4 regions of the Enterovibrio paralichthyis genome follow, and region 1 is predicted to be linked to each of the others. Evidence: predicted binding sites of a transcription regulator. Region 1 holds the regulator's gene; each other region holds the start of a gene.

Region 1 (3,147 bases):
GCCCAGCGTAAAGATTTCAACGAACCTTTCGACCATCTGGCCGTGGTTTTGGATTTCATGGGTAATCTCGTCATTCTGGCAAATAAAGAAGAAGACGAAGAAAAACAAGAAGCGGTGATGCAAGAGCAACAGCGTTTTCTGGAAACCATGGTGATGCCTTGGATTGAACAATTCCAAAGCACCCTTAACCAGTTTGACCAATTTGGCTTCTATAAAGCGGCAGGTAATCTGCTGGTCAGCTTTATCAAACTGGACTTAGCCTTCCTCAAAGGCGAATAAATTATTTACCCAAACAATCAGCCGGGTTATTACCCGGCTTTTTTATTTTAAAGAATTCATTTAGCTAGCCCGAAATTGCTTGACCACCATCAAGCTTATTTACCTTGCTGAAATAGAATAATTGCGACAAGTGGCGGTAGCCATTAAACTGTGAACGCAAGCGATTGGCATTGAGATATTTCCTGAGAATTACACCAGACTCAAGTAACTGCCTCGCGAGATTGCCCTGCCCCCAATTGCCGTTATCCGGCCCTGTGCATACAGCATCATGGTTTGCATTGATATCGGGGAATGAAGCGCATCTCCCAAGCTAAATGAACCTGAAGCCGGTGACATAGCCGGAATTGTACGCCGCTGATTGAAAGCGGCGTAAACATGTGCAGCACCTGACAATTCATACGCTGCCAATGAAAACGATAAGAAGATTACCGAATGGCAACAATTAAAGACGTCGCTCGTCTCGCAGGTGTCTCGACCACCACCGTTTCGCACGTGATCAATAAGACACGTTTTGTGGCCGAGAACACCACTACAAAAGTATGGGCGGCAGTTGATGAACTGAATTACGCACCAAGCGCCGTCGCGCGCAGTCTGAAATGTAACTCTACCCGCACCATTGGCATGCTGGTAACCAAATCCACAAACCCATTCTTTGCGGAAGTGGTACATGGCGTTGAAGAATATTGCTACAACGAAGGCTACACCCTGATCCTTTGTAACACCGAAGGCAACCTGGCAAAACAGCGCGATTACCTGCGCATGCTGGCTGAGAAGCGCGTTGATGGCCTGTTGGTTATGTGTTCAGACCTGAATGAAGAACTGCTGGCACTGCTGGAGAAAAAAGCGGATCTGCCAATGGTCGTGATGGACTGGGGTACCCAGCACGTGAATACCGACTGTATTCAGGATAACGCTGAGCTGGGTGGCTACATTGCGACGAAACATTTCATCGAAAACGGCCACACCAAAATCGGTTGTATCTCCGGCCAAATGGACAAACTGACCTGCCAGGAGCGCCTGCAAGGTTTCCGCCGTGCGTTGGAAGAAGCCGGTTTGACCTATCACCCTGAGTGGATTGTTGAAGCAGACTTTGAATGTGACTCAGCAGTTGAGGCGACAAATAAGCTGATCGCGCAGAAAGACCGCCCTACGGCTGTGTTCTGCTTTAACGACATCATGGCGTTGGCGGCAATCAGTACGTTCAGACAAGCCGGTTTGGATGTGCCGAACGACATTTCTGTGATTGGCTACGACAACATTGATCTGGCAGGCTTCTTCTCGCCGCCTTTGACGACCATCCACCAGCCGAAAAACCGACTGGGTAAAACCGCCATCAAGTTGCTGATGGAGCGTTTGGCGAACAAAGAAAACAAGCAACAAATTTTCGAAATGCAGCCAGAACTGGTGGTGCGCCGTTCAGTGAAAAACTTGAACAACTAATCGGCGCACTTCGTGCAAAATTACATCAAAAAGCCCGAGATTACACTCGGGCTTTTTTGTTTTTTGCAAGTTTTATGAAAATTGGAATCTTATTGTTGCGACAAAGCTCAAAATCGCTAAAATGCCCAGTTTTCTAGTGCTACCCTTATTCAGATTAACGAATTGGGTGAAACGGACAAAAATTCTTCTATAACAAGAGGAACCCTTTATTTTTAGACGTATCAATAACGCTCTATCTGAACCAAGATCACACTTTGCTAGACCAGCAATAACGACAAAATGACATGATTCGGTTAAGCTAAATCATGTTAAGAAAAGGCAAACCACGGCGAAAGCGTGGGACGCAAAGCTTCCGGCCTCACACCGACGATAACTTCAACGGTGATGGTAGCGGGGTTACCGATGACGTTAGCATTTCAAAGCCCGGTTCACCCGGTTCGTTGACAATTCTCTGAATTCGCTTTGCTACGTTACTCCTTGACCATTCATCCAGGAACGTATTGATTGAGAATAAGTCACATGGATAAACCTACTCTAAAAAACACACTGAAGTTCTTCGAATGTCTGGGCAAAATCAAATCCCGTTCTATGTTTGGCGGATTTGGTGTTTTTTGCGACGAGACAATGTTCGCGCTTGTCGTGAATGATCAGCTCCACCTTCGGGCAGGCAGCGGTAATCTGTCAGAATTCAAGAAACTGGCAATGACCCCATACGTTTACAAAAAACGTGGTTTTCCAGTTGTCACTAAATACTACGCTGTGCCCGAGAATTGGTGGGAACAGTCTGAACTCATGATGAGTCACGCCAAGAAGGCGCTGTCAATTTCCAGGGAAGATCAACAGGAAAAGAAGACGGCTGCGCCTACACGTATCAAAGATCTTCCCAACCTTCGCCTAGCAACAGAACGCATGCTAAAAAAAGCAGGAATCGACTCTGTCGAAGAACTGCAGCGTGCGGGCGCAGTGCGTGCTTATAAAGCGCTACAAGAGTCACACAGCGATAACCTGAGTATCGAGCTTTTGTGGGCACTCGAAGGTGCAATTGAGGGGAAACACTGGTCTGTCATCACTCCACAGCGCCGCAATGAACTGTTAGAAACACTCCAACAGTAAAAGCCTCACCAACAACTCCCCAAAAACAGCCAATGTGCTTTTCCCGCCATTGGCTGTTTTTTTGATTACCCCCACATTTATCCCCCTTAACACCAATCACTAACCGTATGCCGTTTTGAAAACATTTATTGCCCTCAATCTGCGTCCCTTTTGAAGATGAAATGGAAAAGTTTGCCATAGGCGAAAGCTTTAACAGCGGGGATTTGACCACGATACTTAATAAAAATAGAGACTGATTAGGTGAACGCGAAGAAACGATGGCAAAACTTCATAAGTCTCATTAATGTGACAATCATCACATATACAGAACGGAAA
Region 2 (3,147 bases), on a different contig from region 1:
TGGTCACTTTCGCGTAGCCGAATTCACGCTCGTCAGAGCCAGCAACTTTACCGCCCAGCTGCTCAGACATGGTTTGCATGCCGTAGCAAACGCCCAGCACTGGTACGCCCGCGTTGAACACGTATTCCGGAGCACGTGGTGAACCTTCTTCAGTCACGCTCTCTGGACCACCAGACAGAATGATACCGTCCGGGTTGAAGTCACGGATGTCCTGCTCTTCTACATCCCAGCCCCACAGCTCACAGTAAACACCGATTTCACGGATGCGGCGTGCGATAAGCTGGGTGTACTGAGAGCCAAAGTCGAGGATCAGAATACGTTGGTCATGAATGTTTTGCGTCATTTCAGCTTTTCTCAAAAAGTCATGGAGACAAGGGGCCGGAGCCCCTTTTGATTAAATCGTAAAATTATTGGCCAGTACGGTAGTTAGGCGCTTCTTTGGTGATAGTCACGTCATGTGCGTGTGACTCGGTCATACCCGCACCCGTGATGCGCACAAACTCTGCCTTGGTACGCAGGGTTTCAATCGTTGCTGAGCCAGTCAGGCCCATGCACGAGCGCAGACCACCCATTTGCTGGTGAATGATCTCTTTCAGACGGCCTTTGTACGCTACGCGGCCTTCGATACCTTCCGGTACCAGCTTGTCTGCTGCGTTGTCAGTCTGGAAGTAACGATCAGAAGAACCTTTAGACATCGCGCCCAGCGAGCCCATTCCACGGTAAGATTTGTATGCGCGGCCTTGGTACAGTTCCACTTCACCTGGAGATTCTTCAGTACCTGCCAACATTGAGCCCACCATCACACAGGATGCACCGGCAACGATCGCTTTACACATGTCGCCAGAGAAGCGGATACCGCCGTCTGCGATACATGGAATGCCATATTGCTCAGCCACTTCAACCGCGTCAGAAATCGCAGTGATTTGTGGAACACCAACACCGGTAACGATACGGGTAGTACAGATTGAACCAGGGCCGATACCTACTTTTACGGCGTCCACACCCGCTTCAATCAGGGCTTTCGCGCCAGCACCTGTCGCGACGTTACCGCCGATGATTTGCAGATCAGGGAAAGCAGCACGTGTTTCACGGATACGCTGCAGTACACCTTCAGAGTGGCCGTGTGATGAGTCAATCAGCAGTACGTCAACGCCTGCTTCAACCAGAGCCGCGATACGCTCTTCGTTACCTGCACCTGCACCAACCGCTGCACCTACACGCAGACGGCCTTGCTCGTCTTTACATGCGTTTGGTTTGCGCTCGGCTTTCTGGAAATCTTTTGCAGTGATCATGCCTGAGATGTGGTGGTTGTCGTTCACGACCAGCACTTTCTCTACGCGGAATTGTTGCATCAGCTTTTGCACTTCTTCGCGGCTTGCACCTTCTTTAACCGTCGCCAGACGATCTTTAGGTGTCATCACTTCCTCAACCTTCAAGTTCAGGTCTGTCACGAAGCGAACGTCACGGCCAGTAATGATACCCACCAGCTCGTTGCTGCGAGTGACAACCGGGAAGCCTGCAAAACCGTGTTTTTCGGTCAGTGCTTTTACATCTGCGATGGTTTGATCCGGGGTAACCGTGATAGGGTTTGAAACCACACCGGCTTCGAAGATTTTCACCAGGCGAACTTGTTCAGCCTGCTGTTCAATTGACATGTTTTTGTGGATAAAACCGATGCCACCTTCCTGAGCCAGTGCGATCGCCAGACGGGCTTCAGTCACTGTATCCATCGCAGCTGAGATCAGCGGGATGTTCAGGGAGATTTTCTTTGTCAATTGCGTGCGCAAGTCGGCAGTGTTAGGGAGTACGGTTGAGTGTGCTGGAACCAGCAAAACATCATCGAAAGTGAGGGCTTCTTTAGCTATTCGTAACATTGCAATATCTCACGCCAAAATAAAATACGGGGGGTTCAAAATATTGCCGCCGCATTATACTGACGACGCAAACGTTTGGCTACAGATTTTTACGAAAACGTTTGGCATCATTTTTTTCACTCTTTACCATACGTTCAACTCATTGAAATTATAGGCAATCCTTGGACATGAACTTGCGCAACGACAACATCTACACCGTCTCCCGCCTCAATGCTGAGGTGCGCCTGCTGTTGGAAAATGAAATGGGTATCGTCTGGTTGGTCGGGGAAATTTCCAACCTGATGGTGCCGGTATCCGGTCACTGGTACTTCACTCTCAAAGACAGTCAGGCGCAGGTAAAGTGCGCCATGTTTAAAGGCAATAATCGGCGGGTGACGTTTAAACCGGCAAACGGAAACCAGGTATTAGTGCGTGCGCGTCTCTCCCTTTATGAACCTCGCGGTGACTACCAAATCATCGTGGAAAGCATGCAACCTGAAGGTGATGGCCGTCTGCAACAGCAGTTTGAACAACTGAAAATGCAACTGGCCGCAGAGGGGCTTTTCGCCGCCAGCCAGAAAAAAGCACTGCCTGAGCAGCCGAAACGTGTCGGGATTATTACCTCAAAAACCGGCGCTGCACTGCATGATATTCTGCATGTGCTGAAACGCCGTGACCCCAGCCTGCCAGTGGTGATTTATCCCACCCAGGTTCAGGGCAAAGATGCAGCGATACAGATTGCTCAGGCGATCGGACGCGCTAACAGCCGCAACGAATGTGACGTGCTGATCGTTGGCCGTGGCGGTGGTTCGTTAGAAGATTTGTGGTGCTTTAACGAAGAGATTGTCGCCCGCACTATTGCGGCGAGCTCGATTCCCATTGTTAGTGCAGTGGGACATGAAGTGGATGTAACGATTGCCGATTTTGTCGCTGATGTCCGCGCGCCAACGCCGTCGGCAGCAGCCGAACTGGTCAGCCGGGATACCTCGGTACGCGCCCAGCAGTTCCTGCAGCGCGCCGATCGCCTGGCACATGTATTCAGCCGCTTACTTGGCCGCCAGCAGGAAAGGCTTACCCGCCTCCAGCACCGTCTGGCGATGCAACATCCTAAAGCAAGGCTTCAGCAACAGGCACAGCAACTGGATGAATTGGACAGACGTTTATCCCGGGCCATGCAGCAGAAACTGCAGACTGAAGCCCAGCGCTTGGACCGGTTGGCGGTAAAGCTTGACCGTTACTCTCCTGCCAGCCAGTTGCCCGGTTTAAAAACCCAGCTGGGTTACAGTGAACAGCG
Region 3 (3,147 bases), on a different contig from region 1:
GGCGAACTTTATTACTGCACGTTACGACTCTGAGCTGCGTGAAGAAGCTCGAATCCGCGCCCAGGAGCTGGTGAAGAATATTCCAGTCAGCCTTGGCAAAGACCGCAGTGGCCTGCCGGTGATCATCGCCCGCGCACCGTATGATGTGTTCTGGGAACGCCTGCCAAACATTCTGGATAAGCTTGGCTTTACCATTGAAGACCGTAACCGTTCACAAGGTACGCTGACGTTGGAATACAAAGCGCCGGATGAAGAGGTTTGGGAAGAACTGGTTGTTGAGCCACTTCAGTTGAGTCGCGGTAAATACAGCATCCTGCTGGGTGACTTGGGTAACCGTACGTCGATTAACGTGACGGACAGTGCTGGAAAACCAGTCAGCGAAGAAGCGCTGGCAAGCCTGGCTCCTGTGTTGGGTGCGGCGATTGAGAAATTGAACCGTAACTGACGGTTGGAACAAACGATGAGAGGACGCCTGGGCGTCCTCTTTTTTTATCTGGGTGCTGGAAAAAGACGTGGGCGCTTAGTCCACCAGCCCGTATTCCTGCTTCAGGATATCGACAATTTCCTGTTTCGGGTTATTGCTAAGATGCAGTGTCTGTCCAGTGATCTTTTCGGCAATGCCCACATAGGTGCGGGAAATATCCATCAAGGACTCCACGGGCAAGGCGTTATCACGTGCCAGCGCTTCGCGCTCAGGCATACGGTCTTTGTTCAACAGGATATCTGGATCCGGGAAGTGATTAAGCAGGAACTGGCGGAAACCCTCCTTAGAGTTTTCGACGATGTTGCCCGTTGCATATTCTTTTGCATCCCAGATACGTGATGAGTCCGGTGTACCCACCTCATCCATGTAGATCAGCTTTTCGTTGCCGTTGGCATCAGTGACATAACCAAATTCAAATTTGGTGTCGACGAAGATTTGTCCCACTTCTTCCAGCGCCTGGCTAATCACGCCAAAGCCCTCTTTCAGCAAGGTTTCATAGCGGGCGATATCATCGGCAGAGGAGAAATTGAATGCGGCGAAGTTATCTTCGATGTTTTTGCGGGTAATGTTTACATCATCCGCTTCTGGCACGCCTGGGATCCCTTTGAGGATGCCTTTGGTGGACGGGGTGATGAGAAGCTCCGGCAATGCTTTGTCTTTTTCGAGTCCATTCGGCAGGTCGATACCGCAAAACTCGCGTTCGCCTTTGGCGTATGCGCGCCACATGGAACCAGTAATGTACTTGCGGCAAATTGCCTCAATTTTTACCGGTTTGGCTTTTTGTACAATCCAGACGAAAGGATGGGGAATATCCAGGATGTGGCTGTCAGCTAACCCGTTTTCTTTGAACAGCTTAAACCAGTGATTGGAGATGGCGTTCAGTGCTGCGCCTTTTCCCGGCACACCCTTCAGGCCGCCTTCTGCATGCCAGATACAATCGAACGCGGATATACGGTCGCTGATCACCATGATCGCAAGAGGCGCATCCGGCGCAACGTTATAGCCTTTTTCTTTGATCAGACGTTGGCTGTCTGCTTCGGTCAGCCAGTAGACAGAACGGACTTTACCGCTGTGAACCGGAAGATGGGTACGAATGGGAAGATCGTCGTTAACGGCAAGAACTTGATCAGCAAGGCTCATTGAGACATTCCTATCTAAAGCTGAGCCGGTCAGAAAGACCAGAAGGTTGACCGGCAAACTGCGTACAATTAGCGATGAGAGGGGGATTCCTTCACTCTCATTCTCCGAACGCGAGCATCATACCAGAACTGAAATACGGCCGTTACTGAAAACGCAAACGTTTGCTTAAAAAATTTGGGCGACAAAAAAGGCAGCCTTCACTGCCTTTGTGATCACCAGGATTATGACTTGTTCTGGTCATCATCGTCGCCGTTTCCTGTCTTGGTATCGGCACTTTTGGACTGCTCGTCTTTCGGTTTGATTTTGTCTTTCATACCGAATTTGGCATTGGCGGTATATTTCAGGGCCATGATGTTGCTGACCACGACGGCAACCACAATAAAGATGATCACGTACGGGTTAGTCAGTATGTCCATTGTCAGGCCTCGCTCACATTGGTGATGTATTGAGAATATATCCAATCCAGTTCGGCAAGGACAGCCTCACGCCCGGCAACAGCTGAAGATGCGATCACAGTCGACAGCAACGCCGGCGTTAATGCCGTCAGGTATTGCTGTGCTGTTTCCCGGTGGCTGATATGCCAGGGTTCAACAGCTACGCCGCCCAAATCTTTTTGGTAGGGACGATAAAACCCGAAAGCGGTGAGGTTGTCGGTCAGCCAGTCGGCAAACGGTGTCTGGTGCCCCTGGGTGTACTCCCAGGGTTCAAGCTGGAGCGATACCCCTTCGGGCAACAGGTTTTTGGCATAGATATCCAAATCGGTTCCCCAGTGGTGGCGGCTACCACCCGGCAAAGCAGACCAACGCAGGATTGCCAGAATCTTTTCTCTGTCCGTAAAGGTAGAGATATCCAGTGCCTGACCGTTGTCATCCAGCACCGCCCTTTGTCCCTCAAATTTGAGGTTCCAGATGAGTTGCTGGCGTTCAAAATCGCGAAAGCTACTCGCCACCGCAAGTTCAAACCCGGCGGATTTGGCGGCGGCTTTCAGGTTCAGAAAATCCCCCATGACATCCCGGTGCATCAGGCAGCCATCGACGTCGGTCAAATGGCTGCGTGTCTGGCCTGTCAGTACCTCAGGAGTCAGCGTCATCAACCCAGCACTTTCTCCAGCACTTTCTGGTACATGTCGGTCAGCTTTTCCAGATCGGCGATTTTCACACACTCGTTCACCTTGTGAATGGTGGCATTAACCGGCCCAAGTTCAATCACCTGACTGCCCATCTGCGCGATAAAGCGGCCATCAGATGTGCCCCCGGTTGTTAGAAGTTGTGGCTTTTCATGGTTCACTTCATCCACAGCTTCGACCACGGCATCCAGCAGAGAACCTGCGTCGGTTAAAAACGGTTTGCCGTTAAAGGTCCACTTAAGATTATAGTCAAGGCCATGAGCATCAAGCACAGAATGGGTGCGTGCCTGAATGGCCTCATCAGTTAATTCTGTGCTGTAGCGCAGGTTGAACTGAACGTGGAAATCCCCCGGGATCACGTTGCTGGCACCAGTACCGGCAGCCACATTCGGGATCT
Region 4 (3,147 bases), on a different contig from region 1:
TGATTGAATCCTGATATCTGCATGTAGAGATATATGCAGATAGATATGTATGTAGAGAGAAGAACGCCTCCAATGACGGAGGCGTTTTTGTTTTGGGCAATATTGTTTTAGTTACATGATAACTTTTACTGTGCCTGCAGCCGCCACCGCGTTAGCAACTGCCGTCTCTACATCATCTGCGCGTGAAAGCGCGACACCCAGTCGACGGCGTCCATTGATGTCTGGCTTACCAAACAGACGCAATTGCGAGTCAGGGTTACGCAGCGCATCGGCAATGCCTTGGAAGCTGATGTTTTGGGATACGCCTTCAGCCAATACTACGGCGGATGCCGAAGGGCCATGCTGACGAATGGCGCCGACAGGGAGGCCGAGGAAGGCGCGAACGTGCAGCGCAAATTCAGACAGATCTTGGGAGATCATGGTGACCATACCTGTATCGTGCGGGCGAGGGGAAACCTCACTGAACATCACTTCATCACCTTTAACGAACAACTCCACGCCAAACAAACCGTAGCCGCCCAATGCGTTAACGACCTTGCGGGCAACATCCTGTGCAGCCTGAAGCGCTTTGTCGCTCATTGCCTGTGGTTGCCAGGATTCGCGATAATCGCCGTCTTCCTGACGGTGTCCAATTGGCGCACAAAAATGAATGCCATCGATAGCGCTGATGGTCAGCAACGTTATTTCATAATCAAACTCAACGAAGCCTTCGACGATAACTTTGCCACGTCCCGCACGGCCACCTTCCTGCGCATAGTTCCAAGCCGCGTCAATATCCGCTGCAGTTTTCACTACGCTTTGGCCTTTGCCGGAAGAACTCATCACAGGTTTCACCACGCAAGGCATGCCTACCTTATCAATGGCATCGTGAAACGCTTCAACAGTGTCAGCAAACGCATAAGGAGAAGTCGGTACATTCAAGGTTTCTGCGGCCAGACGACGGATGCCTTCACGGTTCATGGTCAGTTGGGTTGCGCGGGCAGTAGGCACCACATTGAGCCCTTGCTGTTCCAGCTCGACCAGCTTGTCTGTGGCAATGGCTTCAATTTCAGGAACAACGAAATCAGGATTTTCCTCGGCGATGACCGCAGCCAATGCGTCGCCATCAAGCATGTCGATAACATGGCTGCGGTGTGCAACTTGCATTGCTGGCGCGTCGGCGTAACGGTCACAGGCAATCACTTCCAGCCCTAATCGTTGGCATTCAATCGCCACTTCTTTACCTAACTCGCCGGAACCTAACAATAAAACACGGGTAGCAGCGGGGCGGGTAGCAGTTCCAATCATGATTTTCTTCCATTGCATCAGTTGAATTGTGGTGATTTTACCTTAAGCAAACGTTTGCGCAAGCGTTTGCTTTGGTGTTTTTGGTCAGGGGAAAGTGATTCTCCCAGCAGAGAAAATAGACATCGTGGAGTAGGGTGCAGAAATGAAAAAGCCGCCATGGAAGGCGGCTTTGAGAGGTATTACTTGCTTGGCCTGCGCGTTTCCCAATGGGTGATGAAAAACACTGCGGCGACAATGATACTTGCCCCGAGCCACAAACGCCCCGGTGGCACCCAGCCGAAAACCAGAAAACCGAATAGAACGTTCAACGGCAGCTTGGCATGATCGAAAGGTTGAACAAATGACGCATCTGCGACGGCATAGGCTTTGGCAATCGCCCACTGTGCCAGCGCGGTAAGCAGGCCAGCACCGAGCAACATGATCCAAACGGTGGAGCCCGAAGGCATCGACCAGTCTGGAATCGCCAGCAAAATATTGAACGGCGTGATAAGCAGTAGCAGATAAACCACCATGGTGGTTGGCGAATCGTGATGCGAGAGCTTTTTCACCATCAGTGAATAGCTTGCCCAGAACAGTGCTGCGCCCACTGGCAGCATGGTTGCCCAGTTAAAATCATCTGACCAGGGTTCAAGGATGATCATGGCACCGATAAAGCCTGCAATGGTGGCAAACCAGCGCGCAGGGCCAACACGTTCTTTCAGGAAAATGCCTGAGCCGATGGTCGCAAACAGTGGTGACGTCATCAGCAGCGCGATGCCTTGCCAGATAGGTACGGGATAGGCAAGTGCCCAGAGCCAGAGCTGGATACCAATGACGGAGAAGAAGACGCGCAGGCAGTGCATGCCCAGGTGCTCTGTTCTCAACGCCTGTCTGATGCCCATGGTTCTTAGCCAGGGGATCATCGCCAATAAGGCAATGAAATACTGAATAAACGCCACAGTGGTTGAAGGCAATTGCATCTTGAAGCTGACGTATTGCGCCAGGCTGTTCACCATGGCGAAGCATAGCCCGGCTGTCAGCATCCAGCTTGCACCCTGAATGGGGTTGTGTTGTTGGCTCATGAATCAGAAATCGGGAGAAAAAGTGCAAAGATACTAACGTAAAATTCTGTCTTTGAAAGGCAAAAATGAAAAAACGCCGGAGAAAAACCGACGTTTTTACATAATCGCGTAGGGAACGGGGCTTAAAGTGCCAAATACCCCAACGGAATGTCCGGGTTTAGCGCTTCCAGCAACGCTTGGGTGTCCTGCAGGTGGCTGATGGTTGCGTCTGCTTTTTCCACCAAAACCACTTCCTGGATCTCATCCAATGGCACTTCAGCCATATTCATATTTACCAGTGCAACTTGAAGCGGTGGTAGGCTTGGGTTGAATGCCGCGTTTTCTGCGTACATGCCGGCAAATAAACGACCTTTAGTATCGCGGATTGCGACGCCACTGAGGTTACGCGAGTATGGTGCATGGCTGCGGTTAGTCGCCGCAACCGCAGCGTTGAGCAGATCGTTTTCTTCTTCTGCTGTCAGGCCATGGTGAACCGGGCACATCAGTGGCTCGTCGATACCGAGGTCTGACGGGCCAAATGGCTCCGGCAGATAGCTGTGCAGCGACTTGGCATCACGTGATGGCAACTGGATTTCCAGCTTCTCTGCGCCATTCAGTTCATTCATAAACTGTCGGCAGTGGCCACATGGGCTGTAGTTGATGGTGATGTTGGTCAGAGAGGTTTCACCTTTCAGCCATGCGTGGCTGATCGCTGATTGTTCAGCGTGGATTGACTGACTCAGCTGAACACCTTCGAACTCCATGTTGGCGCCGAAATACAGGCGGCCTGATTCGCCGCGGGCGATAGCACCGACATAGA

The links. Region 1 encodes PurR, which represses purine synthesis genes. Its sites were predicted from a motif close to TNANGNAAACGTTTNCNTNA; they were not measured.
Region 2: the regulator PurR is predicted to act here: its motif matches at 1,938-1,957, upstream of guaB (IMP dehydrogenase).
Region 3: the regulator PurR is predicted to act here: its motif matches at 1,774-1,793, upstream of KU854_RS11320 (phosphoribosylaminoimidazolesuccinocarboxamide synthase).
Region 4: the regulator PurR is predicted to act here: its motif matches at 1,330-1,349, upstream of purT (formate-dependent phosphoribosylglycinamide formyltransferase).

Annotation. Positions count from the first base shown of each region.
Region 1 covers NZ_JAHUTS010000017.1:16,585-19,731, forward strand. The annotation lists gene torD (molecular chaperone TorD) at 1-279, shown strand, start outside; gene purR (HTH-type transcriptional repressor PurR) at 712-1,719, shown strand; cyclic di-GMP riboswitch class I at 2,027-2,123, shown strand; gene KU854_RS17505 (TfoX/Sxy family DNA transformation protein) at 2,239-2,832, shown strand.
Region 2 covers NZ_JAHUTS010000011.1:123,546-126,692, reverse strand. The annotation lists gene guaA (glutamine-hydrolyzing GMP synthase) at 1-343, opposite strand, end outside; gene guaB (IMP dehydrogenase) at 408-1,874, opposite strand; gene xseA (exodeoxyribonuclease VII large subunit) at 2,042-3,147, shown strand, end outside.
Region 3 covers NZ_JAHUTS010000008.1:8,362-11,508, forward strand. The annotation lists gene bamC (outer membrane protein assembly factor BamC) at 1-445, shown strand, start outside; gene KU854_RS11320 (phosphoribosylaminoimidazolesuccinocarboxamide synthase) at 521-1,624, opposite strand; gene KU854_RS11325 (DUF2897 family protein) at 1,846-2,040, opposite strand; gene KU854_RS11330 (M15 family metallopeptidase) at 2,043-2,714, opposite strand; gene dapE (succinyl-diaminopimelate desuccinylase) at 2,714-3,147, opposite strand, start outside.
Region 4 covers NZ_JAHUTS010000002.1:330,862-334,008, reverse strand. The annotation lists gene KU854_RS03860 (thiopurine S-methyltransferase) at 1-14, shown strand, start outside; gene purT (formate-dependent phosphoribosylglycinamide formyltransferase) at 112-1,287, opposite strand; gene KU854_RS03850 (DMT family transporter) at 1,467-2,348, opposite strand; gene cdd (cytidine deaminase) at 2,471-3,147, opposite strand, start outside.